DNA from 4 places in the Providencia sp. R33 genome. Region 1 is predicted to be linked to each of the others. Evidence: predicted binding sites of a transcription regulator. Region 1 holds the regulator's gene; each other region holds the start of a gene.
The links. The regulator Fur, encoded in region 1, represses iron uptake genes when iron is present. The targets are predictions, from matches to a motif close to ATAATAATGAGAACNACTATCAA.
Positions count from the first base shown of each region.

Region 2: a site for Fur is predicted at 4,360-4,382, ahead of sodA (superoxide dismutase [Mn]). Genes of this name have one in related genera too.
Region 3: a site for Fur is predicted at 5,683-5,705, ahead of ygiD (4,5-DOPA dioxygenase extradiol). Genes of this name have one in related genera too.
Region 4: a site for Fur is predicted at 4,823-4,845, ahead of J6836_RS08775 (siderophore-interacting protein). Genes of this name have one in related genera too.

Region 1 covers NZ_CP072453.1:2,351,214-2,359,052, forward strand. Annotated here, with positions in the region: gene J6836_RS11125 (peptidase domain-containing ABC transporter) at 1-1,583, shown strand, start outside; gene J6836_RS11130 (HlyD family type I secretion periplasmic adaptor subunit) at 1,598-2,926, shown strand; gene J6836_RS11135 (type I secretion system permease/ATPase) at 2,929-5,028, shown strand; gene ybfE (LexA regulated protein) at 5,197-5,490, shown strand; gene fldA (flavodoxin FldA) at 5,645-6,172, shown strand; gene fur (ferric iron uptake transcriptional regulator) at 6,439-6,888, shown strand; gene J6836_RS11155 (bactofilin family protein) at 7,565-7,839, shown strand, end outside.
Region 2 covers NZ_CP072453.1:3,779,881-3,787,719, reverse strand. Annotated here, with positions in the region: gene J6836_RS17785 (ABC transporter ATP-binding protein) at 1-1,174, shown strand, start outside; gene J6836_RS17780 (ATP-binding cassette domain-containing protein) at 1,167-2,795, shown strand; gene yiiM (6-hydroxyaminopurine reductase) at 2,792-3,472, opposite strand; gene sodA (superoxide dismutase [Mn]) at 3,614-4,240, opposite strand; gene acs (acetate--CoA ligase) at 4,659-6,614, shown strand; gene J6836_RS17760 (DUF485 domain-containing protein) at 6,810-7,121, shown strand; gene actP (cation/acetate symporter ActP) at 7,118-7,839, shown strand, end outside.
Region 3 covers NZ_CP072453.1:2,763,848-2,771,686, forward strand. Annotated here, with positions in the region: gene nudF (ADP-ribose diphosphatase) at 1-482, opposite strand, end outside; gene tolC (outer membrane channel protein TolC) at 793-2,184, shown strand; gene J6836_RS12970 (DUF1190 family protein) at 2,584-3,288, shown strand; gene J6836_RS12975 (glutathionylspermidine synthase family protein) at 3,295-4,458, shown strand; gene ygiD (4,5-DOPA dioxygenase extradiol) at 4,786-5,613, opposite strand; gene ribB (3,4-dihydroxy-2-butanone-4-phosphate synthase) at 6,235-6,888, opposite strand; FMN riboswitch at 7,050-7,201, opposite strand; gene J6836_RS12990 (DUF3592 domain-containing protein) at 7,473-7,839, shown strand, end outside.
Region 4 covers NZ_CP072453.1:1,865,185-1,873,023, forward strand. Annotated here, with positions in the region: gene J6836_RS08750 (HutD/Ves family protein) at 1-485, opposite strand, end outside; gene J6836_RS08755 (aminotransferase-like domain-containing protein) at 582-2,006, opposite strand; gene J6836_RS08760 (cytochrome ubiquinol oxidase subunit I) at 2,251-3,588, shown strand; gene cydB (cytochrome d ubiquinol oxidase subunit II) at 3,578-4,588, shown strand; gene J6836_RS08770 (DUF2474 domain-containing protein) at 4,545-4,724, shown strand; gene J6836_RS08775 (siderophore-interacting protein) at 4,880-5,719, shown strand; gene zinT (metal-binding protein ZinT) at 5,899-6,558, shown strand; gene phoH (phosphate starvation-inducible protein PhoH) at 6,635-7,420, opposite strand.

The sequences.
Region 1 (7,839 bases):
AAGTATTAGTCCATAATAGCTTATTAACCTTAGATGTTTTAATTTTTGGGCTTATTATCGCAGCGATTATAGAGGTAACATTAAAAGGTTTACGGCAATATATTTATCACCATACCGTTAACCGCATCGATGTAACATTAGGGTTAAAGCTGGTTGAACATTTACTTCGATTACCCATTCCTTTTTTTAAAAATCGCCAAATAGGCGCAATTGTTACCCGAGTTAAAGAACTTGAAACGATTAGGGAGTTTCTAACCAGCAGCTTCTTTACACTGTGCGTTGATGTTTTATTCCTTTTTGTATTTATTTTTGTAATGAATTTAATTTCAACCACACTCACATTAATATTTTTATGTTCAATTCCATTCTATTTATTATTAGCGTGGTGGCTAACCCCTAAAATTGAAGCGGCGGCTCAGCAGCAGTTTATGAATATTGCCATAAACACTTCATTCCTAACAGAAAGTATTAATGGTATTGAAACCGCAAAAAGTTTATCTGTAGAACCCAATTTTACCCGTCGTTGGGATCAACAGACATCGGATATGAGCCATACGAATTTTACTTCGGGGCAAATTAGCTCTCGCTCAGAGCATCTAGTGATGCTGATTGAAAAGACCACCAGTGCAATCATATTATGGGTTGGTGCCTCAGAAGTTCTCGCCTTACAAATGACAATCGGCCAATTTATTGCTTTTCATATGATGGTAAACCACGCAAGTCAGCCATTAGTGAAACTCGTTAAATTATGGGGAGATTACATTCGAACCCATGTCGCTATCGAAAAGTTATCACAGATTATTAATTTACCCGTGGAGCAGAATCGCCAAGAAAACACCGTGCCAATAAACGGTAATATTCATCTGGATAATATTTGTTTTCGTTATCAGCCCAATACCCCTTACATCCTTCAGAATTTTAACTTGAATATCAAAGCGGCTGAAACCATCGGTATCGTTGGTACATCAGGTTCAGGGAAAAGTACATTAGCACGCCTATTACTCCGATTATACAGCCCTGAAAGTGGAACAATTTTTATTGATGGTATGCCGTTATCCTCCGTCAACATTCATTCATTGAGACAACAAATAGGCATTGTTCTTCAAGAGAACTTCTTATTTAGCCAATCTGTTTTCAATAACATCGCCCAGACTCAGCCTAACGCATCTATGGATGATGTTGTACATGCAGCTAAAATGGCAGGAGCTCATGAATTTATTCTTAAATTACCGATGGGTTATGACACTGTTTTAGCAGAAGGTGGTTCATCTCTTTCAGGTGGCCAACGGCAACGCATTGCAATAGCAAGAACCTTACTTGCTAACCCCAAAGTGATTATTTTTGATGAAGCAACCAGTGCTTTAGATGATGAATCCCAAGCCATTATTCAAAAAAATATGCAACTCATCGCACAAGGCAGAACAGTGATTACCATTGCGCATCGCCTTTCAACAATTCGCAATCACCAACGAATTTTAGTGATGCAAAACGGGAAGATTATTGAACAAGGCAGTCATCAGCAACTCATTGAGCAAGGTGATTTCTATAAGCATTTATGGACGCTGCAACAATCTCTTAAATAAGATACGGATGTAATATGAAACAAAGATTAGAAAAAATTCGCTATAACAGTTTTTTACCTTCTCATTTGGCTATTTTAAAAACACCGCCCTCTTATTTAGCTTCATGTGTCGCTATTTTAATCAGCTTGGGTATTTTTATTGCCATTATTTGGTCATTTTTTGGAAAATTAGATATTCAAGCAACCACACAAGGGAAATTAATTGTATCTGGGCGTACCCAACAAATTCAAGCATTTGAACTAAGCCGCTTACAACATATTCACGTAGCTGATGGACAAAAGGTTAAGCAAGGCGACCCATTATTTACCGTAAACGTTTTAGGGGTAGATCAAGACATTCACAGTTTACATTACCAACGTAATTTCCAATTCATCGAAACATTAATTAACCAAGCACTGCTATCACAGCAATCCGTTACCCAATCCCCCTTGTTTAATACACTTTCTGAAGAAGAACAAACCAGTGCAATTGCAAGTTATCAAACACAAAAAATAGAGTTTGACTCACTTATCAATGAAATATCAAATGAAATTCAACTCAATACCGTTAATCAACAAGCTAGGAAAAATGAATTAAAAACAATCAACTCGCTCATTCTAAATATTAAAAAACGGTTAGAAGCACACCAATCACTTAGCCAAAAACAAATTATTAGCCAAAAAGAATTTCTAGAGCAAGAACGCGAATTACTTATTGCTGAAAAAGAAAAAACAACCAAACTATCCGAGTTATCTATTTTAGATAGTCAACATCATGCATTAGTTAAAAAAAGAGATCGGATAAAAGCACAAAAAAACCAAGAATGGGATGAAAAATATAAGCAAGCCGCTTTTAAGCAAGTCTCTCTTGACCAAGAGTTATTAAAAAACCAAGAAAGAAATCAGCTTGAAATTATTCGAGCTCCCGTTGATGGTACTGTTCAGCAGCTTACCACATACACAATTGGTGCTGTCCTCCAACCTGCACAGCAATTAATGGCTATTGTCCCGAATAACGATGTCCAGCTCGCTGAAATTAAGATTCTGAATAAAGATATTGGATTCATTCATGAAGGGTTAAAAGCCGAAGTCAAAATAGATGCATTTCCTTATACCCGCTATGGGACGGTTGATGGTGAAATTCTTTCAATTTCAAGGGATAGTACTCAAGATGAAAATTTGGGGTTGGTTTATTTAGGGCAAATTGGCCTACATCAAAAATCATTGCTGGTTGAAGGCGAAAAAATTGAGCTCACTCCGGGTCTTTCCATTGTGGCAGAAATTAAAACCGATAAACGGCGTGTTATCGATTACCTTCTTAGCCCGATTAACGAATATACCTCGAATGCTATGAGAGAAAAATAATCATGGAACAGATGAATAATAACGGCTTGGAAGCCATCGTTTGGATAGCTAATTACTACAAAAAAAACGTAACAAAAGAGCAACTCCATCATGCTATAGGACTGCAAGCTACCTCACCTACAGAATGGGATATCCGGGAGTGTGCTCATACTTTAGGGTATGAAACTGAGCTCATATCACTATCTCGCTCACAATTAAATTCACTCCCACTACCTGCATTGGTTTATTTTGAGGGTACGTGGAAAATTTTAGATAACAAAAACGAAATTGTGTTTATCAACCCAGAGAATGACGAGCAGCAAGCTATCCATGATATTACGTTCAATACACATGCTCAGTTGGATATTTTGTTAATTAAGGAACAGCAAGAAACAGAGCAAAAAAAAGCTTTTGGTTTCAGTTGGTTCGTTCCCTCGATATTACGCCAATATAGTAAACTGCGAAATATTTTCATTCTTTCAGCTGTTATCCAATTATTTGCATTAATCAGCCCACTTTTATTTCAAAACCTTGTCGATAAGGTTTTGGTTGGACGAAGTATTTCCAACTTACACGTCATTGCTATCGCGATTTTTGCGATAGCAATTATGGAGCCCACCTATGCATTTTTACGCAACAAAATATTTAGCCACACAAGCAGCCAAATAAGTGCTGAACTATCAGGGAAAATATACCGCCATCTCATGGCGTTGCCATTAAATTATTTTAAATTGAGGCCAACTGGAAAAATCATTGCACGAGTTCGTGAGCTCGCCCATATTCGACAATTCCTCACTGGCTCAACCTTAATGTTGTTTATTGATTTTATCTTTGTCATCATTTTTATTGCTGTCTTATTTTCCTACAGTTCTCTTATGGCTTGGATTTTAATGGGCTCTATGGGGGTATTTTTTATTTTATGGATGATACTAGGCCCTATAATTCGTCAACAAACAGAAAAAGCCTATCAAGCCGACGAGAATGGACTGACCTTTCTGACCGAAAGTATTACGGGAATAGAAACAATAAAAACAACAGCCACTGAAAAATATTTTAACCAACGATGGAAAAAAATATTCAGTAAACAGCTCATTCAAAACTTCAAAGTCTCCATGCGCAGCGAAATCGCAGGGCAGATAATGACCCTAGTCAGCAAAGTCACCACAGCAATACTTCTATGGGTTGGTGTTAAAGAAGTTTTAAATGGTGGAATTAGCCCAGGCGAATTAGTTGCTTTTAACATGCTAAGTGCTCATGTAACACAACCTGTTTTACGATTTGCTCAAGTTTGGCAGGATTTTCAACACACAATCATCTCTCTGCGCCGTGTAGGTGACATTTTGGATAAGCCCGTTGAAAATGAACGTCAAGGGATTGCAAGCTCAGCAGCAATACAAGGTAAAATTGAATTACAAAATATCCGTTTTCGTTACCAACCAGACACCCCTGAAGTGCTCAATAATTTAACCTTATCCATTAAAGCTGGTGAGTTTATTGGGATAACTGGGCCATCTGGCTCAGGAAAAAGTACACTAACGAAATTACTACAACGCCTTTATGTTCCACAACACGGTCAAGTGATTATCGATGGGATGGACTTAGCTGCTGCAGATACGGTTTCATTGCGCCGAAGAATGAGTATAGTTTTACAAGAAAGTACGCTATTTGTTGGGTCAATTGCCGAAAATATTCGGTTAAGCGTCCCCCAAGCATCTCAAGAACAAGTCATTCAAGCCGCACAATTAGCAGGCGCTTATGATTTTATTATGTCTTTACCTGATAACTTCGATTACCAACTGTCTGAAAAAGGGGTAAACCTCTCAGGAGGACAACGCCAACGAGTCGCTCTTGCTCGCGCTTTGCTCACCGAGCCAGATATACTGATCCTCGACGAAGCCACTTCTGCGCTCGATTATGAGTCTGAGGCTGCCATTATGGCGAATATGCCATTGATTACTCAGGGAAGAACAGTCATCAGTATTGCTCATCGGTTAAATACCATTCAACACGCAGATAGAATTTGTGTGATCTGTCATGGGGAAGTTACTGAAATAGGCACACATACTGACTTACTTCAATCTAGTGGGCTTTACGCCAATTTGTGGCAACAACAAACACAATAAATGCTTTAAAAAGCATCACTAACATAACAAGTGGTGCTTTTTTCTTAAAAGCGCGCTTTTTTTCGCCAATCAAACCTATTCCCTCGCCTCGCAGCTATAGCACTAGGGGATTAGCTAGGGTATTATGGCGCGCTGAATTATTGGCACACCCTTTTAGCAATTATAGACATGGCAAAAGAACAAACTGATCGTACTACTCTGGATTTGTTCGCTGAGGAACGAAGGCCTGGGCGACCTAAGACAAGCCCGCTATCACGGGATGAACAATTAAGGATCAACAAACGCAATCAATTAAAACGCGATAAAGTGAAAGGATTACGCAGAGTTGAACTTAAACTAAATGAAGACGCTGTAACTATACTGAATCAGTTAGCTGAAGAAAAAAACATAAGCCGCAGTGAATTAATAGAAGAAATCTTGATGTCACAACTTCAACAAGTTGATGAGACAATACTCAAGTAGCGCTATCTTAGTAAATCACACAAATTTGACAGACTTATAAAAGTTTTTTCGCCAGAATAAGGCATAAAATTCTATTTATTTTCGTTCTAAATGAGTTCTAGAAGTTGAGAAATTCCTTCTTTCTCTCTTAGAAAAACAAGAGGTTAATCAGTTTATGGCAGTCATCGGTATTTTCTTCGGAAGTGATACAGGTAACACAGAAAATATTGCCAAAATGATCCAAGAAAGATTAGGCAAAGATGTAGCAGAAGTTCACGACATTGCTAAATGCAGCAAAGAAGACATTGAAGCTTTTGACATTCTACTTCTTGGTATTCCAACTTGGTATTATGGCGAAGCACAATGCGATTGGGATGACTTTTTCCCAACGTTAGAAGAAATTGACTTTGATGGTAAACTTGTCGCTCTTTTCGGTTGTGGAGACCAAGAAGACTACGCAGAATATTTCTGTGATGCGATGGGTACCATTCGCGACATCATCGAACCAAGAGGCGCGGTGATTGTTGGGCACTGGCCAACCGAAGGCTACCATTTTGAAGTTTCAAAAGGTATGGCAGATGACAACCACTTTATCGGCTTAGCAATTGATGAAGACCGCCAACCTGAGTTAACAGATGAACGAGTGGATGCCTGGGTCAAACAAATCTCTGAAGAAATGTCATTAGCTGAAATTCTTGGCTAGTCGATTAAAAATAAGCATTACTCATAGACTGAACGCCTTTCCGCTCAAAGTGCACCACCGCGGAACATCATTCGGCCTAAAATAATCGATTAAATATCCTAATTGGATAGACTTATAAGAGATTATCAAAATAATGAGACAATACATGGTTTCTATTTTTATTTTCCATGCCTATAATTGTAAATCAGTTTAGAAGACAACTGGATTTATGTTAAAAATGTCTCATTATTGTTAAATTTATGATTTAAGATACAGGACAAACCCGCATGACAGACAACAATAAAGCATTGAAAAATGCTGGACTCAAAGTCACTCTTCCAAGACTTAAGATTTTGGAAGTACTTCAGGAGCCTGAGTGCCACCACGTCAGTGCGGAAGATCTCTATAAAAAGCTGATTGATATGGGCGAAGAGATCGGGCTAGCGACTGTATACCGTGTATTGAACCAATTTGATGATGCAGGTATCGTTACGCGCCATAATTTCGAGGGTGGAAAATCCGTATTCGAATTAACTCAGCAACATCACCATGACCACTTAATTTGTTTAGATTGTGGTAAAGTGATTGAGTTTACTGATGAATCGATTGAAACTCGCCAAAAAAATATCGCTGCTCGTCACGGTATTAAGCTGTCTAACCACAGTTTATACTTATACGGCCACTGTGCTGATGGTGATTGCCGCGATAACGCTGACGCACACGAAGCAAAAGAGTAATAGTTTAATCACTATTATACCTTGATAGTAACCCATTCTTTAAAAGCCTGATAACAACCATTATCAGGCTTTTTTATTGTGTCAATTCGCCGATAAATTAAGCATTCTCAGTTAGAATATCCATAATCTCTCTTATTCACTTTATATTTATCACTAAAATATGTCGTTAAGGTGAAATATTGAAGTGTTCTATAATAAGTTGCAATTCACTTCAAATCCTTTATATTACTTGGCTGATAAACTCACCTTCTCTATTTGAGAATATTTACAATGATATCATAGTGATGCATAACGTTATTTAGAGTATGCGTTGCATCTATTTTTCATATCACTGTCATATGATTTATCTAATTAATGTCTATAATAAGTTCAATATATTACGACCTAAATTTCGGCTTGCTTTAATTTAATAAGCTAAGTAAATGTAATGAGAAAGTTAAATTACAATTCCACGATGTAATTCATGTATTTTTAGCTAGACTTATTTGGATTGCTCTCGTACTTCGTAAGAGATTAACTGATGAAAAAAACATATCTTTTCATTAATACTAGTTTTTTCTTCTGGTTTCTTACTTTAATAGGATGGTTTTTTCGTCATACAGCCATCACCTTATTTTCATTTGTATTATCAATTCTGTTCTTGATCTTATACTTCAATCAAAAAAAGGTAAGTAAAATGTTCACCAAAAGACAAAACAAACAAACCCCTGAAGAAACCCCTACCATTCGTGAACCTGAAATTACTTCTAAGATAGAAGAACACGTTACGATATCAACGCCAACCCTTAGTGAAGAAAAATCGAATACGATAATTTCGAGGGATGTGATGTTTGAAGGTAATATTACCTCTAATGAGCAGGTCCACATTTATGGCAAAGTCGTTGGTAATATTACAGGGAAAGATAATACCGTTAAAGTTATGCTAAATGGCCAAGTAACGGGCAATATCAC
Region 2 (7,839 bases), 1.4 Mb from region 1:
ACCACGCTACCAACACTTATATGCAGCTCGCAATGGCACCATGGCGCACCTCTATAGCCAATATGCTGAATTAGCCGATAACCCGTTATTCGCTAGGCAATACCCAAATCAAGGAATACAAAAACGAGCATCACTCGCACTACAAGATTTTGAAACCGCCTTTATTCGTTGGATTGGTAAAATTGGGGCATTAAGTTCACTCACCCAAATCGGCATCAGTGCTACCTTGCTGTCTTTCTGGGTCATTTTGGGTGTGATGCTGATTCCCAGCCCAATTTCACTCGCTCAAGTCATTCTATTTATTCTACTAATACAAAGCATCGCAGCCCCCGTTGCAGCGATGGGGCACGGTGCTGATGCATTAAACCTTGCGGTCAGTGCATCACAACGCATTGAGAAATTATTAAATGAGCCTGAAATGCAGTACGGTAAGAAAATACTCGATACAACCTCTTGCCACCTCCAACTGACTCAAGTCAGTGTAACTCTTGGCGATAAAAACCTTTTGTCTCAGGTTGATATCGATATTACTGGCGGTGAACTCATCGCGATAGTCGGGCCATCCGGTGCAGGGAAAAGCACATTATTACAGCTCATGGCACGCTTTTTAGACCCTTCACAAGGCACTGTTTTATTTAACCAAACACCGCTTCCTGAACTTTCGTTAGCCACGTTAAATCAACAAGTGGCCATTGTGATGCAAAACCCGCAGCCTATGCCCTGCTCGTTAAGGGAAAACTTGCAGCTTTTTGCCCCTAACGCGACAGAGAGTGACTTGCACTACTACCTTGAGGCCCTCAATTTATTACCATTGGTGCAGCAATCCCCTAAAGGCCTTGATAGTGTGATAGGAAAAGAAATCGTGTTATCTGGCGGGGAATCCCAACGACTCGCCATTGCACGAGCCTTATTATCCCCAGCCCCGTTATTGTTGTTCGATGAACCTACCTCTGCGCTGGATCCGCAAAATGCTCAGCGGGTCTTATCGCTATTACATGCTGAATCGCGAACCTGCGTATTCGTCACGCATCATCTAGATAGCTTAAACCTCGCTAATCGCGTCTTGCTTATGAAAGAAGGCCAACTGATAGCACAAGGCTCTCACAAAGATCTAGCCGAAATATCAATGGATTATCAGCAATTACTGAGTGCCTTGGAGGAAAATCATGCTTAAGTCCTTATTATATACGGTACGCAGCGCCATTTTTTGGATGGTATTCGCGGCTATTTTAGATGGACTCTGCGGGCTATTACTGGTGTATGTTATTTTCAGTTGGTCGTTAGACATTATCATGCCGATGACTTTATTGGCTGCATGTAGCCTGATTGCCTTTCTGACCACCTTTATTGCCACCCAAAAAGGCTACTTAGCGGGTGGATTAGTGATGCGCTACCTTGCTAACGCGTTAATTCGCCACTTACCCTTGTCATTACAGCCGATCAAAAATGCCAATCACTTAGTGGCAGGGCCCGTTTCACACATTATGTCAGTCCCTGCACATCTATTGCATCCCATTATTAGCGGGTTAATCACGCCATTCACTGTTGTATTAGGGGCATTTATTTACCAACCTATTTTTGGATGTCTGCTTTTATTTATAGGGCTGGTTTTATTATTTACCTTGCGCCTTTGTGGTCAAAAGATGGTATTTTTTGAGCAGCAAACCCATGTATCTGAACAAGATGTTATTCGCCAACTCGACCAGTTTGCGCTCCACCAGCCACTCATCCGCCGTGCAGGCGTTAGCCAATCTCAGCACCAACAACTCACGAGTGCGTTAGCATCACAGTATCAAACACAGAAACAATTACAGCGCCAAAGTTTGCCATTCCATTTACTGTTTTCAAGCGCTATCCAAATCATTTTCATCGCATTGTTTTATTTAGGTATTCAAAAAATGAACCAAGGTGACATGCCATTAAGCTTATGGTTAGCGGGGATGGTATTATTAGCGCGGTTTATTGAACCAATCTGGCTTCTTTCGCATTTAAACCAATCATTAAGACAAGCAAAACAATCGATTGAACAGGTCGAATCCGCGTTGATTACCCCTGAATTAGTATTTCCCTATCGAGCCCCTGCCCCTGAGAATAAGGATATTCGTTGCCAACAGTTATCTTTCTATAACGATGAAAAAAAACGAATTTTAAATAACATTACCGTCAATTTTACTCAAAATACTTTCACAGCCATCGTTGGCCCATCTGGCGCAGGGAAAAGTACCCTCTTAAGCTTACTCGCTCGTCTACAAGACCCGACTCAAGGCTCCGTTAGTTACGGTAATAAAAACCTGATGGAATTATCGCAAGAAGCGTTATGTTCGAAGCGTGGGGTTTTATTGCAAGACAGCGCGCTCTTTCGCGGTAGCGTACGGCAAAACTTAACATTAGAAAATTCTAATATTGATGACCGAGAGGTTAACACTCTGCTTTCAAAGTTAAATTTTGAGGATATTCCTGATTTTCTAAACCGAGACGTCGGCGCGAGTGGCATGGCACTTTCTGGCGGGCAAAAACAGCGTCTATGTATTGCACGACTATTTCTGCTCCACCCAGATATCATTTTAATGGATGAACCAACAGCAAGCCTTGATACCATCAATACCGCTTCCGTGATTTCCCTAATCACTCTAGCGGGTCAGCAAACTCGCATTGTAGTTACTCATCACCCTAACCTTGCGTGTTTAGCAGATAACATCGTCTATATGGAAGATGGAGAGATTATTGCTCAAGGCAGCCATGCAGAACTTATGGCTGGCACACCTTGGTACCAGCAATTTATTGGTCAGTCCTAACTGCGTTTGCCAAATAAACGGTGGTTAAATTCTTCAATACGGTGATTATCAAGGCGGTTTTGCATCGTTAGGCTCCAACTAGCTGATAACCCTGCTGCACTCAGGAGCCTACGATACAGCTGCTCATCATAGGGGGCGTGAAATGCAATCATTATCGCCTCTTGTACTGAAACATCACTGTTGCGGCTCAATAGCGTTAGCGGTGAATTAGTACTGACATTCCCCGTTTTAATCACACGATATAACCACCCACAACGGCCGTTGTCTTGCATGATTTGAGCGAAGTTTTCCACACCAGTTAGGCCATTGAGTTTATAGCAAGGTGAGCGAGGTTGAGTAACCTGAATTCGTGCATCCCCCCACGCATAAATGTTACCGATAAATACATTATCTTCGGTCATTCCCTGTGTGGATATATTTTCACCAAATGCTGATGCCATAAACAAATCTTCTTGTTCAGGATATGCATTCAGCCAAAATTCATAGTGATCACGAGGATAATGGCAAAGCGCTCGATCAGGCCCACCATGAAAACGCGTTTCTGCTTGTTCATCACCCTCTAACCCAAGCTGCCCCAACATCAATAACCCATCTACCGCATGTTTATGAATCGCACTTCGGCCGCAAGATTGCGTTGCTTGGACTTTACCGACAAAGACTTGGGGTAGGAATGACATAGGCTGCGCTCTCCACATAAATTGGTGATGAAGCCTTCATCATAAAGAATGCCACTCAAGATAACAATCAAACGGGCAGGAAATAAAAAAGGCGCAGCACCATCGATGCTACGCCTATTGAAACTTAATTAAAAAGTCTAATTATTTAGCTTTTGAAGCGAAACGTGCAGCTGCTTCGTCCCAGTTAACCACTGACCAGAACGCTTTGATATAATCAGGGCGACGGTTTTGGAATTTCAGGTAATATGCGTGTTCCCACACATCTAAACCGATGATTGGGTAACCTGAAGCACCAGAAATCGCTTCACCCATTAATGGGTTGTCTTGGTTAGCAGTTGATACAACGGCTAATTTACCGTCATCTTTCAGAACCAGCCACGCCCAGCCTGAACCAAAGCGAGTTGCAGCTGCTTTCTCAAACAGCTCTTTGAATGCATCAACGCTACCAAAATCGCGCTCGATAGCCGCTTTCAAGTCGCCTTTTAATTCAGTATTTAATTTCAAACCTTTCCAGAACATGCTGTGGTTTGAGTGACCACCCGCATTGTTACGCACGAAGGTACGTTGATCAGCAGGAATTTGGTCTAATTTTTGAATCAGAACGTCAATATCCAGACCTGCTAATTCAGGTAATTTTTCTAACGCCGTGTTGGTGTTAGTCACATAGGTTTGATGGTGCTTAGTGTGGTGGATTTCCATGGTTTGTTTGTCAAAATGTGGTTCCAACGCATCATAAGCATAAGGTAAAGCAGGTAATGTATAACTCATTTTATTGTCTCCAGTGACGTAAATACCACTATGTTTCTCATTTTCACCACAAGGTTCATAGGGTATGGCACTTGCGTAGTTTCGCACCTTGTGAATTTCTCTCTATTATAGTTATTTTTCTGTTAATGAAAATCATTATCAAATCCATGATGAAATTGTGGTCTTTTGCATTCCCTATGAGAATTAGTTTATACAGTAACTAATACCAATATCTCCACGATTTATTTTTCTTTACATCCAACATTTTCAATATTTTTAGATTTATATTTCAATACTGGATTTAGCATCAAATGATAATCCTGCAAATCTCATTACAATTAATACGTGATCTTCCGCGCAAAAGAAAAACAAATTTATATTTCGTGCTTTAGTTAACCGTTTTTTGACATAGTATTAACATTTGCAAGGAGATAATAATATGACTCAAATAACTAAACATCCCGTTCCTGCTGAAATTGCAAAAAATGCCCTAATTACCGAACAACAGTATAACGATGAGTACCAACGCTCGATTCAAGACCCTGAAGGATTTTGGGGCGAAAAAGGAAAAATCGTTGATTGGATTAAACCGTACACCCGTGTTAAGAACACGTCTTTTGACCCTGGACATATCGATATCCGTTGGTTTGAAGATGGCACTTTAAATTTAAGTGCAAACTGTTTGGACCGCCATCTGGCTGAAAAAGGCGACCAAGTAGCGATTATTTGGGAAGGCGATGACCCTTCATCGTCAAAAAATGTCACTTATCGTGAATTGCACCACGATGTTAGCCAGTTTGCTAATGTCTTAAAGAAACAAGGCATCCGCAAAGGGGATGTCGTGGCGATTTATATGCCAATGGTCGTCGAAGCCGCTGTCGCCATGCTAGCGTGTGCGCGTATCGGCGCTATCCATACGGTCATTTTCGCTGGTTTCTCTCCTGAGGCTGTCTCTGGTCGCGTTATTGACTGTAAAGCAAAGCTGATTATCACCGCTGATGAAGGCTTACGTGCAGGGCGTGCGATTCCACTGAAGAAAAATGTGGATGACGCATTAACCAACCCGCAAGTCACTACTGTTGCGAATGTCATTGTCTACCAACGTACAGGCAATGTTCCAAGTTGGGTCGAAGGTCGCGACTTATGGTGGCATGATGTTATCAAAGGGGTTAGCGCTGATTGCCCACCAGAAGAAATGAGCGCGGAAGACCCGCTGTTCATTCTGTATACCTCAGGCTCAACAGGTAAACCTAAAGGTGTTCTCCACTCCACAGGTGGTTATCTGGTTTATGCCACACTCACATTTAAATATACCTTTGACTACCATCCAGGTGAAGTCTACTGGTGTACTGCGGATGTAGGCTGGGTAACGGGTCATAGCTACTTACTCTATGGGCCATTATCCAATGGCGCAAAAACCGTTATGTTTGAAGGTGTACCAAATTACCCATCCGTTAATCGAATGAGTCAGGTCGTTGATAAGCACCAAGTCAATATTCTTTATACCGCGCCAACTGCTATCCGTGCATTAATGGCGGAAGGCGACAAAGCGATTGAAGGTACCGACCGTAGCTCATTACGTATTCTTGGTTCTGTTGGCGAACCAATTAATCCTGAAGCGTGGGAATGGTTCTACAAGAAAATTGGTAACAGCCGTTGCCCAGTGGTTGATACATGGTGGCAAACCGAAACGGGTGGTTTTATGATCACGCCGCTGCCAGGTGCAACTATGTTAAAACCAGGCTCCGCAACATTACCTTTCTTTGGTGTCCGCCCTGCACTTGTGGATAACCTTGGTGAACCTATTGAAGGGGCAACCGAAGGTAACTTAGTGATTGTCGATTCATGGCCGGGCCAAGCCCGTACTTTATTTGGCGATCACGAACGCTTCGAGCAAACCTATTTCTCTACCTTTAAAGGCATGTACTTTAGTGGTGATGGCGCTCGTCGTGATGAAGATGGTTATTACTGGATCACAGGTCGTGTTGACGATGTACTGAATATCTCTGGGCACCGCTTAGGCACCGCAGAGATTGAATCCGCCCTCGTCTCGCATCCGAAAGTGGCAGAAGCCGCTGTGGTTGGTATTCCTCACAGTATTAAGGGGCAGGCAATCTATGCCTATGTCACATTAATCTCTGGGGTTGAACCCTCTCCTGAGCTGTACACCGAAGTTCGCAATTGGGTGCGTAAAGAAATTGGCCCAATCGCAACACCGGACGTTCTTCACTGGACGGATTCTTTGCCAAAAACCCGCTCTGGTAAAATTATGCGCCGTATCCTACGAAAAATTGCATCAGGGGACACCAGCAACTTTGGAGATACCTCCACGCTGGCAGATCCGGGTGTTGTCGAAAAACTACTCGAAGAAAAACAGTCTATGAGTATGTCATAACGCCAAAAGGCCAACTCATAGAGGTGGCCTTACATACATCCCAACAAGACGGTTTACTCTAAATAATTCGAGGTGCAGCTAGGCGACAAGCGAACGAATCGCGAGGAGCATACATAAGTATGTGACTCGTGTGAGTGAGTGCGGTCAACAAAGCTGCAACTTGAAGAATGACGAGTATAACAGAGGAGAACTCTGATGAATGCTACTGCTTACAAAAAGGTAGAGGATAACCCTCGTTTCAAAGAACTGGTTAGAAAACGTAGTCGCTTTTCATGGTTGTTATCAGTAATAACGCTTGTCCTGTATGTTGGTTTTATTTTTCTTATCGCTTTTGACCCTAGCTGGTTAGGTACACCAATTGCGGAAGGTTCATATATCACTAGAGGGATCCCTGTGGGTGTTGGACTGATCGTCATTTCGTTTGTGTTAACCGGGCTATACGTTATCCGTGCTAATGGTGAATATGACCGTTTAACGGCCGAAATTTTAAAAGAGGTAGAAAAATGAAATATTTGCTCTCACTCATTCTCTTTTTTACCTCATCAATGGCATTTTCCGATGCATTGACAGGGGATGTTGAACGTCAGCCTGTCAATATTCAAGCTATTGTGATGTTCTTGCTGTTCGTCGGTTTTACGTTATATATCACTTATTGGGCGTCGAAAAGAACGCGTTCTCGCTCTGATTACTATACAGCAGGCGGGAAAATTACAGGCTTCCAAAATGGGATGGCAATTGCTGGGGACTTTATGTCTGCCGCATCCTTCTTAGGGATTTCCGCTCTAGTTTATACCTCTGGCTATGATGGGCTAATCTACTCAATTGGTTTCTTAATTGGCTGGCCGATCATTCTATTCTTAATTGCTGAGCGCTTGCGTAATTTAGGTCGCTACACTTTCGCCGACGTTGCATCTTACCGGTTAAAACAAAGGCCGATTCGAATTTTATCTGCTGTCGGTTCGTTGGTCGTCGTTGCACTCTATCTCATCGCTCAAATGGTAGGAGCGGGTAAATTAATCGAATTATTATTCGGTCTTAATTACCATGTTGCTGTTGTGATTGTCGGTATCTTGATGGTGCTGTACGTTCTATTTGGCGGAATGTTAGCGACTACATGGGTACAAATCATCAAAGCAATTTTATTATTAGCAGGTGCGACATTCATGGCAGTAATGGTCATGAAGCACGTCGGCTTTAACTTTAATACCTTATTTAAAGAAGCCGT
Region 3 (7,839 bases), 410 kb from region 1:
GATGCTAAGCCGTGAATACCTTGGGCTTGGCTGCTATCTACCTCACCAATAAACACGTGCATACGTTCCGTCGTACCACCAGGGCTTGAAAGGTAGCTGAGCGCTTTTTCCGTATGATGGATTTCTAGACCAGCTTCTTCCATCGCTTCACGGCGAATAACCTCTTCTGGAGATTCATTTTCTTCAATCATTCCTGCAACAGCTTCGAGCAGCCACGGCGTTTCGCTAGTTTCTATTGCTGGGAAACGAATTTGTTCGATTAACACCACATTATCAGTTTGTGGATCGTAAGGTAAAACTACCCCTGCGTGACCGCGCTCAAAAACTTCACGGCGAATTTCATGACTCCATCCGCCCGCAAACAACCGATGGCGGAATCGGTATTCAATCATTTGAAAAAAACCATTAAATAATTTACGCTTGGATATAATTTCAACATCATTTTTGCCAAACTTAACTGGCTGTTCTATTTTATCTGTCATTGCATTCTCCAAACCCATTAATTTCCATCTTAAGGAAATAATTGTGGATTAAAACTGTTTTTAAAGTTTTTTAGCCTTAGATGAGGTAATGTTTAATAAAATTGAGACAAAATGGCACAAAAGGCTACCGTTAATTCAAACGAACCTCTGCTACAATAAGCGCCATTATTCAAATCTAAGAGCAACAATAGGGTCTGTTTTTTTCATGACTGTCTCTAAAACGCATTTTTTATATCAATCGCCTAAATTAGGCATGGTACGTTTTAGGCAACAGACTCAACATAATTTGCTGTTTAATCAAGGAATCAAAATGAAGAAACTGCTTCCCCTTTTAATTGCGATGAGTTTTGTGGGTCTCAGTACCAATAGCTTCGCAGACGATTTACTGCAGGTTTACCAAAAATCGAAAGAAAGTAACCCTGAGTTAAGAAAATCATTGGCTGAACGTAACCAAGCTTTTGAGAAAATTAATGAAGCTCGTAGCCCATTATTACCTCAATTAGGTTTAGGCGCAGGGGCTAGCTATGGCAGTGGTTACCGTGATGCAAATAATACCGAAAGTACGGGTTTAAATGCCTCGCTGAAATTAACGCAAACTGTTTTTGATATGTCGAAATGGCGCCAGCTGACGATCCAAGAAAAAACTGCAGGTATTTCTGATGTCACTTACCAAACCAGCCAACAGCAATTAATTTTAAATACGGCAACTGCATACTTTAACGTTTTAAAAGCAATTGACGCATTATCTTATATTGAAGCCAATAAAGAAGCGGTTTATCGCCAATTAGACCAAGTTACACAACGTTTTAACGTTGGTCTTGTTGCAATAACTGACGTGCAAAACGCCCGCGCAAACTACGATAGCGTTATCGCGCAAGAAGTTGCAGGTCGTAACGACTTAGAAAATGCGATTGAAAAACTGCGTCAAGTCAGCGGTGTGTACTATAACCAACTGGCATCTTTAAATATCGATCGTTTTAAAACTACTGAGCTGGGCGACATCAACGCTATCTTAAAAGAAGCGGAAGAACGTAACCTTAGCCTGTTAAGTGCGCGCTTAGCTCAAGACGTTTCTCGTGAAAACATCCGTTTAGCAGAAACAGGTCATATGCCAACAGTTAGTCTTGATGCATCAACCGCAGTGACTAATACCTATAACCACGGTAGCGGTTACAATAATAGCTTAACGGGTAAAGGCGCAAGCAACAGTTATAATGGGCAAAATAGCATCGGCTTAAATTTAAGCATTCCATTATACACTGGTGGTGCGACTAGCTCACAAGTTGAACAAGCACAATACGGCTTCCAAGGTGCAAGCGAGCAACTGGAAAGCGTTTATCGTAATGTAGTTCAGTTAGTGCGTTCATCATTTAATAACGTCTCTTCATCTATCAGTAGCATCAATGCATACAAACAAGTTGTTGTCTCTGCACAAAGCTCGTTAGATGCAATGGAAGCCGGTTACCAAGTGGGGACTCGTACGATTGTTGACGTATTAACATCAACCACTGCGCTGTACCAAGCGAAGCAAAATCTGTCTAATGCACGTTATGACTATATGATTAACCAGCTGAATATTGAATTTGCTCGCGGCACATTAAATGAAGATGATATTGCGCGCTTAAATGCGAACTTAGGCAAAGAAATTTCTACTGAGCCAAGCAGTATTATTCGTAACACCAATGCCCCTAAGATTAAATAATTTGCGCATTTAATTTTAGACAAATAGAATGACCCGCTGCTTTGGCGGGTTATTTTTATCAAAGCTCAACAGAAACCCCCTAAATCATTCGTTTTGCCCAAATTGAATCAGCTAAAACAGTTTTACCTTCCCTCAGTGGCAAAATTCAGTCAATTCTCACTTTAGTTATTATTAAATAGTTCAAAAAACAACCTTTAATTAATTTATTGATATTTAATAAAAATATTCATTTTTCTTTTTAGTTTTGAACCACCTTTTCTCAAAAAAGAGAAGAAAGTTACAAAAATGATAATTTCAATCTATTTCTGCCATATTTCTGCTTTAATTTTCGACGGTTATCCCCTATCCTAGAGGTAACTTATAAAACATCTTACTTAAATCTTATTCAGGGTAATTACCATGACCATGAAGCGTACCAAAAATATTAATCAAAACGCCTTCCGCAAGTCTTGGCGTTCATACCGTTTAGCGCCTGTCGCAGTCGCTGTTAGTGCGGTATTTATGCTTTCTGCCTGTGAAGAAAGCGATGAAACGGTATCTCTGTATACCAATGCACAAGATTGTAGCCAAGCAAATCCATCTCAAGCAGATCAATGTACTCTCGCTTACAACAATGCATTACAAGAAGCCGCAAAAACTGCGCCTAAATATGAAACACAAGCAGACTGTATTGCTGAATTTGGTGAGTCTATGTGTACTCAAGCCCCTGCTCAAGCAGGTCTTGCAGGAACAAGCTCAACCAATGGTGAACAAACCGCACAAGCACAAAGTAGTGGCGGCAGCATGTGGATGCCACTCATGATGGGTTATATGATGGGTCGCATGATGGGCGGTAGCGCAGCATCTCAGCCACTGTTCAGCTCGAAAAACCCAGCAAGCCCAGCAAACGGCAAGTTTGTTGATGCATCAGGTAAAAGCTATGGCCCTGCAGTTGCAGGCGGCCGTTCAATGAGCGTACCAAAAACGGCAATGGCACCTAAGCCACCGACCACATCAACTGTAACTCGTGGTGGTTTCGGTGACACCGTTAATAAGCAAGCAATGGCCCAACGTTCATCTTCATCTGCAAAATCAACGTCTTCTTCCCGTTCAATGGGTGGTTGATCTGTAATGAAACGAGTTCCTATTGTTGAGCGCCCGAATTGGCGCGAAAAAGCATCTGAGTTTGGTTTTGAATTTCACACCATGTACGGCGAGCCGTACTGGTCTGAAGATGCGTATTATCAATTCACTCTGGCACAAATCGACGAAATCGAAGATGCAACTGCTGAACTGCATCAAATGTGCCTAAAAGTGGTTGAACGTGTTATTGAAAGTGACGAATTACTGGCACGTTTTCAAATTCCTAAACACTGTTGGGAATTTGTCCGTAGCTCGTGGAAAAGCGAACAGCCTTCATTATATTCAAGGCTCGATCTTGCCTACGATGGCGTCAACCCACCGAAGTTACTGGAAAATAACGCCGATACGCCAACATCTTTATATGAATCCGCATTTTTCCAATGGATCTGGTTAGAAGATCAAATTGAAGCTGGCAAACTACCTGAAAATGCGGATCAATTTAACAGCATTCAAGAACAGTTGATCGAACGTTTTACTCAGCTTAAAGATCAATACGGTTTCCGTCTGCTACACATGTCTTGCTGCCGTGATACGGAAGAAGACCGCGGCACAGTGCAATATTTACAAGACTGTGCCAATGAAGCGGGCGTTGCTACTGAGTTCTTATATATTGATGAAATCGGTTTAGGTGAAAGAGGCGAATTCACAGATACACAAGATCAGGTTATCAGTAATCTGTTTAAGCTGTATCCATGGGAGTTTATGCTACGCGAAATTTTCTCTACCAAGCTGCAAGATGCGGGTGTTCGCTGGTTAGAACCTGCTTGGAAGAGCATTATTTCGAACAAAGCGTTACTACCAATGTTATGGGAAATGTTCCCTGATCATCCAAACCTGCTTCCGGCTTATTTTGCTGATGGCAAAACGCAGCCTGAGCTCGATAAGTACGTGATTAAACCGCTGTTTTCCCGTGAAGGTGCCAACATCCGTATTATTGAAAATGGCAAAGAAATTGCCGCAGCGGATGGCCCATACGGCGAAGAAGGTATGATTATTCAACAATTCCACCCACTACCGCAATTTGAAGGTAGCTATACCTTAGTCGGGAGCTGGTTGGTGAATGATCAACCAGCGGGGATTTGTATTCGTGAAGATAAAGAACTGATCACCCAAGATCTGTCTCGTTTCTATCCACATACAATCATCGACTGATCAATTCCTCGATCACAAAAGCCCAATCAATTGATTTTGTTTGGGCTTTTTTATACCTTAAAAAAAATGACAACCTAAAATATCCGTGCGATTTGATCGAAATATGACGAAGGAATTTCTCTAAATAGTTCGAGTTGTAGCTAAGCGGCAAACCAAGTCATTCAAGTATGTGATTAAGATGACTAAGAGAAGCCAACAACGTTACAGCCTGAAATATGACGAAAATATTCCTCTAAATAGTTCAGGTTGTAACTAGGCGGCAAACGAGGCAATTCTTAGGAGCATACATAAGTATGTGACTAAGATTGCAGAGTGAAGCCAACAACGTTACAGCCTGAAATATGACGAGGAAGAACCGACGATGACCGACATCATACTCAACGACCCCGACACAATTCCTTCAATCGGTGTGCTTACCTCTTCTTCACCATCCCAAGCTCCTAAAATGGGTAAAATAGGCAGGTAATGTTCTGCGGATGGATTCGATAATTTGCCATCTTCCCTTTCTAGCCCTTTAGTGAGCGGGTGTGGGAGAGCTTTGCTTTGCAAGTTATCGTAGACAAATTGTTCAAAAGACAAAGCCCATGGATAAGGCTCTGCTTGTGCATTTTGCCAATTCATCGCCCGCAGATTATGCACCACATTACCACTGCCCATAATAAGCACGCCTTGCTCTCTGAGTACCGACAATTTTTTACCTAATTCGTGGTGCCAAACCGCAGGTTTTGTGCCGTCAATGCTTAGTTGGATCACCGGAATATCAGCTTCCGGGTACATGCGCACTAAAATCTCCCATGTCCCATGGTCAAGCCCCCACTCTTCCTTATCAAGGTAAATAGGTTCTGGTGCTAATAAATCAGCAACCTGCTGAGCAAGTTCTGGTGAACCTGGTGCTGGGTATTCAATTTGGTATAACGCTTCTGGAAAACCACCAAAATCATGAATCGTTTTAGGTTTTAACATCGAGGTCACCGCCGTACCACGAGTGTACCAGTGCGCTGAAATCACCAATATCGCGTTTGGACGAGGTAAGGTTTTACCGAGCTGCTCCCACGCTTTGGTATAAGGATTGTCCTCGATAGCATTCATTGGGCTACCGTGGCCTATAAAAATCGCGGGGATCTTGTTATTTACGACTGAAGTATTTACCGACATGATGATTTCAACTCCAACTCAATTAGTTTCTACTTACAGCATACGCTTTTGTGCAAAAAACACAGTGGCCTAATTATGAGTATGATCATCAAAAAAATTGAAAAGGCCACGAGGTGTGCAACTCAGTGGCCTTAGTTAGATTCTATATGCTTAACGTATTATCAATAAATTAAATAACTTAGCTTAAATTAGCCTATTCATATTTAAGTTAAAAAAACGAGCTCTTCCTCAAAATACAATGAGGACATTCCTCTAAATAGTTCGAGTTAGCGCAAGGCGGCAAACGAAGTCATTCTTAGGAGCATACATAAGTATGTGACTAAGATGGCTAAGAGAAGCCAACACCGCCACCGCTTGAAATACGACGAAGACATCCTCTAAATAGTTCGAGTTGTGACTAGGCGGCAAACGAAGTCATTCTTAGGAGCATACATAAGTATGTGACTAAGATGGGTAAGAGAAGCCAACACCGCCACCGCTTGAAATACGACGAAGACATCCTCTAAATAGTTCGCGTTGTGACTAGGCGGCAAACGAAGTCATTCTTAGGAGCATACATAAGTATGTGACTAAGATGGCTAAGAGAAGCCAACACCGCCACAGCGCGAAATATGACGAGGATCAGCTCGCTTTCTTTTCAAGCTGCAAACGATATTGAACTAAATCCTCGATAGTCACTACCGTCAGACCATGTTGCTTACCGAATGCCGCCACATCTGGTGTACGAGCCATTGAGCCATCATCGTTGGTCAATTCACATAACACACCTGCTGGTTTGAAGCCTGCTAATAAGGCTAAATCAATAGACGCTTCTGTATGACCGCGGCGTGCTAATACACCGCCTTCACGAGCCCGTAATGGGAAAACGTGGCCTGGGTGGTTTAGGTCTGCTGGCACTGCGTTATCCGCAATCGCTGCACGAATGGTTGTAATACGGTCTGCGGCTGAAACGCCTGTCGTGACACCGTTAGCCGCTTCAATTGTTACGGTAAAACCCGTTTGATTTTGGCTGGTGTTATTTTCCACCATCATTGGCAGTTCCAGTTTTTTGCGACACTCTTCAGTGATACACAGGCACACAATGCCGCTGCTGTAGCGAATGGTGAATGCCATTTGCTCTGCGGTCATAGTTTCTGCTGCAAAAACTAAATCGCCTTCGTTCTCACGATCTTCATCGTCCAGAACAAGAACACCTTGGCCTTGACGTAAGGCTTCGAGAGCTTTTTCAACACGTTCGATTGGATTACCGAATTCGGAAAGTAGCGTATGATCCATGGTAAAAACCTCTTAAATAGTTATTAACTAGTTACCAGAATCAAGGCAGTCTTAGGATTACGAGAAATGATGAATAAATAAATTACCTATAAATGGCAACCTACCTATTCTTCAGGTATGCAGAACATGATTGTGCATTGTCGCACAAATATGCAGATACAGTTAATTCTCTCCCATCCGGACTATAACCGTCGGCTCCAGATTCACACTGGATCTGCTGACCTTTATCACCAAAATGATAAAGCGCTCGCGGGCTTCATGCGCGTTGCATGTTACCGCCGGTGGGGACTTTCACCCCGCCCTGAGATAAACGCAATTAATATAACGCCAATAATTCTACTACGCAACGGTGCTTTTCAAAATTGGCGAGCCTCTCACACTTTTGGTCAAAAAATATGAATAAAAACCTAGAGTTATCAGGGGTAATTAAAAATGCAGGAATAACTGTTTGCCCATTAGGTATAAAAAACCAAAAATACGTAAATTATCCTAAATATCTAGACAAACATCACACTTAACTGAAATAACCCATCAGTTTGTATAATAATAGTCAGTAATAAGAACACAATTAAAGGAATAGCACCGTGAAAAAGTACCGTTTTATCTTTCCCATTTTTTTAGTGATTGGCATCTTATTTTTAATCGGAACGGCTTTTGCGCTTTATTCCAGTATGGATATGGCAAAAAATGGCATCAAAACAACAGGGGTAATCACTGATCTCGATATTAGTGTTTCGGAAGATAAGTCAAAAACCTATTTTCCAATTATCGAATTTACCACCCAAGAAAATCAACAAATCGAGTTTCGCTCATCAATGGGGAGTAGCAGTTACCGAAACAGCATCGGTCAATCCATTGATATTCTTTATAATCCTGCAAATCCGCAAGATGCCATTATTGATTCACTGTTTGGCGTATATGGCCTGAGTATTATTCTAGGGATTTTCGGCG
Region 4 (7,839 bases), 490 kb from region 1:
CACCAACCACCTTGTCCAACTCCCATTCGGTTACAGTTCCCGCCAGACACCGCCCATTCGCCACTTAGCACAAAAACTAAGCCAGCTTGGTTATTCGGTAATTTACACGTTTCTTTCACTAAAGTGCTTTTTGCTACCCAGCGATCCGCTCGGAAAATAAAATTCAATAGCTGTGTATTCGGCTGGCTCACATTTATCGCCGCGTATTGCTGGGCCGAAAATTGGGCGCTCTCTCCAACATGGCTCAACTGCTGCATAAAATTTTTATTATCAGTTAATGTTATGTTTTGGTTATTGAGCAGGATAGCTAACCTTTCACCTTCGGCGTAGCGTTTAAGGTAGCTATCTTGATTAATCGTCGCGATGCTTGCACGTAATGAATAATCTGAAGCCACAGGCCAGCAAAAAACTTCTTGGCTAGCCCCGCCTCCATCATTCCACTTGAGGTTTGGCAAATCGGTGATATCAAAACATTTAATTTTCACATTACCTCCCAAAACGTTGTTATTCACTGTTTTAGATTTCTACCTAGAGTCGCAAAGTTAATCTTTCAAGGCAATGAATTTACAACGATAATGTGACTAATCGCGCTTCTCTTTAATTAAATAGTGACATAACCGACCTAATGTTTTCATCGCTTCTTCAATAAGCTCAGTCCACGTAAAAGAGACATTTAAACGGAATGCATGGTTAAACTGGTCACTTGTTGAAAACATACTCCCAGGTGCAATGCTAATCCCTTCTTTTAACGCTAATTGATACAAGCGAATTGCATTAAATGGTGGTTCGAATTCTAACCACAAAAAGTACCCACCTTTCGGCATATTCACCTTCACGGAAGACGGCATATATTTGGCTATTGCCCCTAACATCTGGTGTTGTCGCTGTTCCATCGTGAGTCGCAGTTTACGCAGATGGGCATCATACCCCCCTAAAGAGAGGTATTCCGCAATAGCAAGCTGTGTAGGCACACTGGCTGACACTGTGCTCATCATCTGTAAGTGCTGAATTTTCGTGGCGTGATGCCCCGCAGCGACCCATCCCACTCGATAGCCGGGAGCTAAACATTTCGAAAATGATGAACAATGGAAAAAGTGCCCTTTCGTATCTAACGCTTTTGCTGGAATAGGCTGCTTATTACCAAAATATAATTCCCCATAAACATCATCTTCAATTAATGCAATTTGATGTTTATTTAAAATATCCACTAAACGTTTTTTATTGGTTTGTGGCATTGTCCCGCCCAGCGGGTTTTGGTAATGCGTCATTAACCAGCAGGCTTTAATCGGGTATTTGCTGGCAATATCTTCTAATGCATCAAGGTCAATACCAAATAAAGGATCGGTTTTAATAGCGATCGCTTTGAGTTTTAACCGTTCTATAGCCTGTAATGAACCATAAAATGCAGGAGATTCAATCACCACCCAATCCCCTGGCTGGGTGACAGATTGCAGGCTTAGCACCAGTGATTCCATCGCACCTGCAGTGATCACAATTTCATCCGGGGCGACATGAATGCCTTGCGTTGCATAACGCTGGGCAATATTTCGGCGTAATTGCTCATTTCCCGGCGGCAAGTTAGCGGGCGTATTAAATTTGGATAAACGCCTTGCGACAGATGCCAATGATTTGGCTAATTTAGGGTCATCCAATAAGGCAGGTTCTGGAAATGCGGAGCCAAATGGGATAATATCCGGATCCTTGCAAGCTTGTAATACCCCAAATATAGAGGCGTTAATCTCTACATTTTCATTTAAATGGAGTCCTTTTCCCCCTTTAGCTGCCGCAAAAGCGTTATTTCGGTTGGCCACATAGTACCCAGACTGTGGACGTGCGGCGACCCATCCTTGGCTTTCAAGTAATTGGTAAGCTTGTACCACGGTCATTAAGCTAAGACCTGATTGCTTAACGCTTTCCCTAAGTGAAGGTAATCTGTCACCAACTTGCCAGATATTGTCTTCAATTTGTTGACGAATTTGCGCTGCTAACTGTTCATATCTCGTCATAGCCGCCTCAACTGTTATAGTTAATAACTCAATAATTGTTACTATTATAGTTTATCGTCTCATGTTCTACTTATCCACACATTCACCTGACTTTTTTTAACTATAAGCACAAAACATTTTTAGTCGGATTGCGATACTTAGCATTCCGGTGTACGCAATTTTTTTGCTAGGGATAAGCGCCTCGATTGTGACCACCAAGGCTTTAAATGCAGCGTGCCATTAACATATCCACTCAGGGGTCAATATGTTTGGACTAACTGCGCTGGAACTTGCCCGTATACAATTCGCGTTTACGGTCTCGTTCCATATTATTTTCCCAGCCATTACGATTGGGCTAGCAAGCTTTCTTGCGGTGCTACAAGGCTTATGGCTAAAAACACGTGACGAAGACTATATAAAACTGTTCCATTTTTGGACCAAAGTTTTTGCGGTTAATTTCGGAATGGGTGTGGTATCTGGATTGGTGATGGCATACCAATTTGGTACCAACTGGAGTTTCTTTTCAGATTTTGCGGGCGGAATTACGGGCCCATTACTCACTTATGAAGTGTTAACCGCGTTCTTCCTTGAAGCGGGTTTCCTTGGCGTCATGCTGTTTGGCATGAACCGCGTGGGTGAAAAACTGCACTTTTTTGCCACCTGCATGGTTGCATTGGGTACCATCATTTCCACTTTCTGGATTTTGGCATCCAACAGTTTTATGCAAACGCCACAAGGCTTCGAAATCATCGACGGCCGTATCGTCCCCGTTGATTGGTTAGCGGTCATTTTCAACCCATCTTTCCCATACCGCTTATTGCACATGACCACGGCAGCGTTCCTTGCGGCGGCATTCTTTATTGGTGCTTCTGCGGCTTGGCATTTACTCAAAGGCAACAAATCCAGCGCGATGAAAAAAATGTTTTCCATGTCGCTGTGGTTGATTTTAGTGTTAGCGCCTCTCCAAGCGTTAATTGGTGATGCGCATGGCTTAAATACGCTGAAACATCAACCGGTTAAAGTCGCTGCGATGGAAGGCCACTGGGAAAACAAACCGGGTGAAGCGACACCGCTTATCTTGTTTGGTATTCCAAACCAAGAGAAAGAAAAAACCGAATATGCCATCGAAATTCCGTATCTTGCGAGCCTGATTTTAACCCACAGCATTGATAAACAAGTACCTGCGTTAAAAGAATACGCACCAGAAGACCGACCGAATGTATTCATGGTGTTTTGGTCATTCCGCGTGATGGTCGGTTTAGGCTTATTAATGATAGCCGCTGGGGTTTGGGGATTATGGCTGCGTTACCGTAAAAATCTGTATGAATCCAAAACCTTCCTGCGCTTTATGTTCATCATGGCACCATCTGGATTAATTGCCATTTTAGCGGGCTGGTTTACCACGGAAATTGGTCGTCAGCCTTGGGTGGTGTATGGTTTGCAGCGCACCTCAGACGCCGTCAGTGCCCACGGTGAAATGCACATGAGCATCAGTTTAATCGCCTTCTTTGTGGTTTACGGTGGGGTGTTCGGTATCGGCTACATGTACATGATGAAATTAATTCGTAAAGGTATCGCGGAGGACGCAGCTCATGGGCATTGATTTACCTCTCATTTGGTTTGTCATCATCGTATTTAGTATGTTGATGTATATCGTTATGGATGGCTTCGATTTAGGGATTGGTATTCTCTATCCTGCCCTAAAAGATAGCCAAGACCGTGACTTAATGATGAACAGTGTTGCCCCCGTATGGGATGGTAATGAGACGTGGCTTGTGCTCGGTGGTGCTGCCTTATTTGGTGCATTCCCCCTCGCTTATGCCATTGTGTTAGATGCGTTATCAATTCCTCTGACCTTTATGCTATTAGCCTTGATTTTCCGTGGTGTAGCATTTGAGTTTCGCTTTAGAGCAGACGAATCTCACCGCCGTCATTGGGATCACGCGTTCATTTGGGGTTCTATTTTTGCCACATTCGTTCAAGGTGTTGTCGTGGGTGCCTTTATCCAAGGTTTCCACGTGGAAAATCGCACCTTTATGGGCGGCTACTTTGATTGGTTTGCCCCTTTCCCACTGTTTTGTGGTTTTGGTTTAGTTGTCGCATATGCCTTACTGGCATGCGGTTGGCTAATCATGAAAACAGAGGGGCACCTACGCCGCACGATGTACCGCATTCTTCGCCCACTAACCTTATTGATGGTTGCAGTGATTGCGGTTATCAGCTTATGGACCCCAATGCTTAATACAGCGATTTTTGACCGCTGGTTCACGCTGCCAAACTTGTTCTTCTTCTTGCCTGTTCCATTATTGGTTCTGGGTTGTACATGGTTAATCTTAAAAAGTGCGAAGCGCCAGCAACATGACAGCGTGCCATTTTTATCCGCATTGATGTTGATCTTCCTCGGCTTTACTGGTCTTGGGATTAGCATTTGGCCGACGCTCATTCCACCCGCAATTAGCTTCCGTGACGCGGCGGGTCCCTCTGAAAGTTTAGGCTTTATGTTAGTGGGCGCGTTATTCATTATTCCTGTTATTTTGGTTTATACCTATTGGAGTTACTATGTCTTCAGAGGAAAAATTACCCCAGACCAAGGCTACCATTGATACTGCAGTGGTATCCCCTTGGTGGAAAAAACTCGGTTGGATGGCAATTATCTGGCTAGGAAGTGTGTTAGCGCTATTTGCTTTCTCTTCCGTGTTTAAGTTGATGATGACCGCCGCTGGGATGAAAGTGAAGTAGATAACTCAAGTGCCTTATGTTGATACTTAAGGCACTTTTTTGTTTTATGTGAGGCAGATAGGATGAATATAAATGGTTAAATAATTAATAATCGTGATATGATAATGATAATAATTACCAAATAATAAAATTATCATTAACGAAGGAGACCGTCCGTGGCTACTGAACAACCCGTTGAAAAAAATATCTACCGCCCGGCGCCACCGCAGCTTATTCAAGTTAAATCCATTACTGATGTTAGCCCTTCTATTCGAAGCATCACTTTCACAGGTGAAAAGCTTGCGGACTACCCAACCGATAGCGAAGGCGGGCATTTAAAAATCTTTTTAGCCCCTGACTTAACCAGCCAACCCGCTCTGCCTATCCTGAGTAAAGAAGGTCGCAGCTGGCCTGAAGATAAACCTCGCCCATTTGTGCGCACCTATACCGTAAGAGCAATTCGCCCTGATGTTAGCGAAATCGACATTGAATTTGCCATGCATGATGGAGCGACAGGGCCTGCCTATTTATTTGCCCGTGATGCTAAACCCGGTCATTGGATGGGGATCACTAACCCTGGCGGCCCAGACCCGTTACTACCAAATCGCAAACACTATTTTATGGCTGGTGACTCCAGTTCTCTGCCTGCAATTGGCGCATTACTCGAAAAAATGCCAGCAGATGCCCAAGGAAAAGTGGTGCTACGCATGGATAACCCAGCGGATGTACGCTCACTTAAAAAACCGGCTCAAGTTGAAATCATCTGGATTTGTGGCGATATCAGCAAAACCGCTGAATTAATTAGCACATTTAAATCATGGGATATTCCCGCCACTGATTGTGCATTTTGGATAGCAGGTGAAGACCAGATTATTCGTGATTTACGTCGTTTTGTTCGCCGTGAAAAAGGGTTTGGCCGCGATGACATCTATGCAATTCCCTATTGGAGACATGGTTATGATGAAGAAGGTTATCACCATGAACGTCATGCAGTAATGGACAACCCTGACGATTAATTCCGTTTAAATTACCCTCAACGCTTATCAGTTGCGTTATCGCTGATAAGCGTCTCCCTACCCGTTGCCTCTGCTCATTTTTCGTTTATTTGTATCGAATCCCCCTATCCTACGCATTTTTTTATTGCGATAAATGTTATGTTATAACATAATAAAAATAGACATCATCAAAATAGGAAATGACAGTGCATAAACACACATTATTAAATACCGCGCTCAGTGCCATTTTTGCCATTAGCAGTTTTTCTGCTATTGCACACGGCTCACACAGTCACGCACATCCGCAATCAGAAAAAGCCCTTCAAGCTTCAAAAGGCATTTTTGAAGATTCTGATGTCAAAGACCGTTCGTTAAGTGATTGGCAAGGCGTATGGGAGTCAGTTAATCCTTTATTATTAAATGGAAAGTTGGATGCTGTTTTAGAAAGTAAAGCGCAGAAAAATAAAGATAAAACCGTTGAAGAATACCGCGCTTATTATAAAAAAGGCTACGCCACAGATGTTGACAGTATTGGCATCGAAAATAACGTGATTGAATTTACCCAAAACGGTGTCGTCAATAGCTGCCAATATGCCTATTCAGGCTATAAAATTTTACATTATACTTCGGGTAAAAAAGGCGTTCGCTACCTGTTTGAATGTCAAGATGCTAAGTCTAAAGCGCCAAAATACATTCAATTTAGCGACCATATCATTGAGCCGCAAACGTCAGGACATTTCCACTTATATATGGGTAATGAGTCACAAGAAAAATTACTGGGGCAATTAGAAAACTGGCCAACCTATTACCCGTATTCATTAACTGATGAGCAAATTGTTCACGAAATGCTGTACCATTAATCATCAGTAATTGATAAAAAATATGCCCCAGTAATCACTTATGGGGCATATATTCGTTGCTATTGAGGTAAATCAATTAGTCGTTATAGGCCAATAACGCTTTATGGCACAATTGGGATCTTACACAATCATCAATGGTAAAGTTCACCATTGAGACCATTTCATCACTACTGAAACGTTGTAACGCATCCGCAAGACCAGACTGCACCCCATCAGGTAAATCGCACTGGGTCACATCCCCATTCACGATAACCGTGACGTTTTCCCCCAAACGCGTTAAAAACATTTTCATTTGGGTGACCGTGACATTTTGCGCTTCATCTAAAATCACAACGGCATTTTCAAAAGTTCGGCCTCGCATATAGGCAAATGGCGCGATCTCTACCTTCGCAATTTCAGGCCGCAAACAATATTGCAGGAACGAACTCCCTAACCGTTTCGCTAGAACGTCATACACAGGTCGAAAATATGGCGCAAATTTTTCTGACATATCCCCCGGTAAAAACCCGAGGTCTTCTTCTGCCTGAAGAACTGGCCTTGTCACGATGATCTTACTGATATCTTTATTAAATAATGCATCTGCGGCTAGCGCAGTACTGATGAAGGTTTTACCACAGCCCGCTTCACCATTGGCAAAAATTAACTGCTTGTGTTTAATCGAATTAATATAGAGCTTTTGAGCTTCATTTCGTGGCAGGATTGGAGAGCCATCACGACGCTCTTTTGCCATACCGATAGGCTCAATGCCTGTCAGTTCAGCGAAGGACGCAACGTTATTCATGTCAAACCGACCAGAACGTTCTTTACGTGATGAGCGTTTCATTTCACGACGTGCTTTTGTTGCAGCTTTCTGTCTACTCATAGTATTAACCCTTCCAGGTATCAGTGATGTCAATTTCAGATGACTAACTATTCAGAACAGAGAGGAGCTCCCTTCAAGCTCTTGGTTAACGATAAAACAGTGTAATGTGGTTCAATCCTCTTGCTTTTTAACAGGCCATAAAAAAACCGGTTAGTCATCTCACCATGACAATTTCATGATGGAGGCTAACCGGTCTTGTGTTCGTGTTAACAAATACTTACTTCCCATTAGTTTCTCCTGTGATAGCGATAACGTTAAACTAATGAATCTGTATGACACTAATATGACAAACTGCAATATTTTTTGCGACTCAATGAGGCGCTGTTTTTATTGCAGTTTTTACTTACCCTAAATATAGCGCTAATTTTTTTCAGAAGGCAACATTTTTTTAACACATTTTTTGTTTTTTATTTATCACA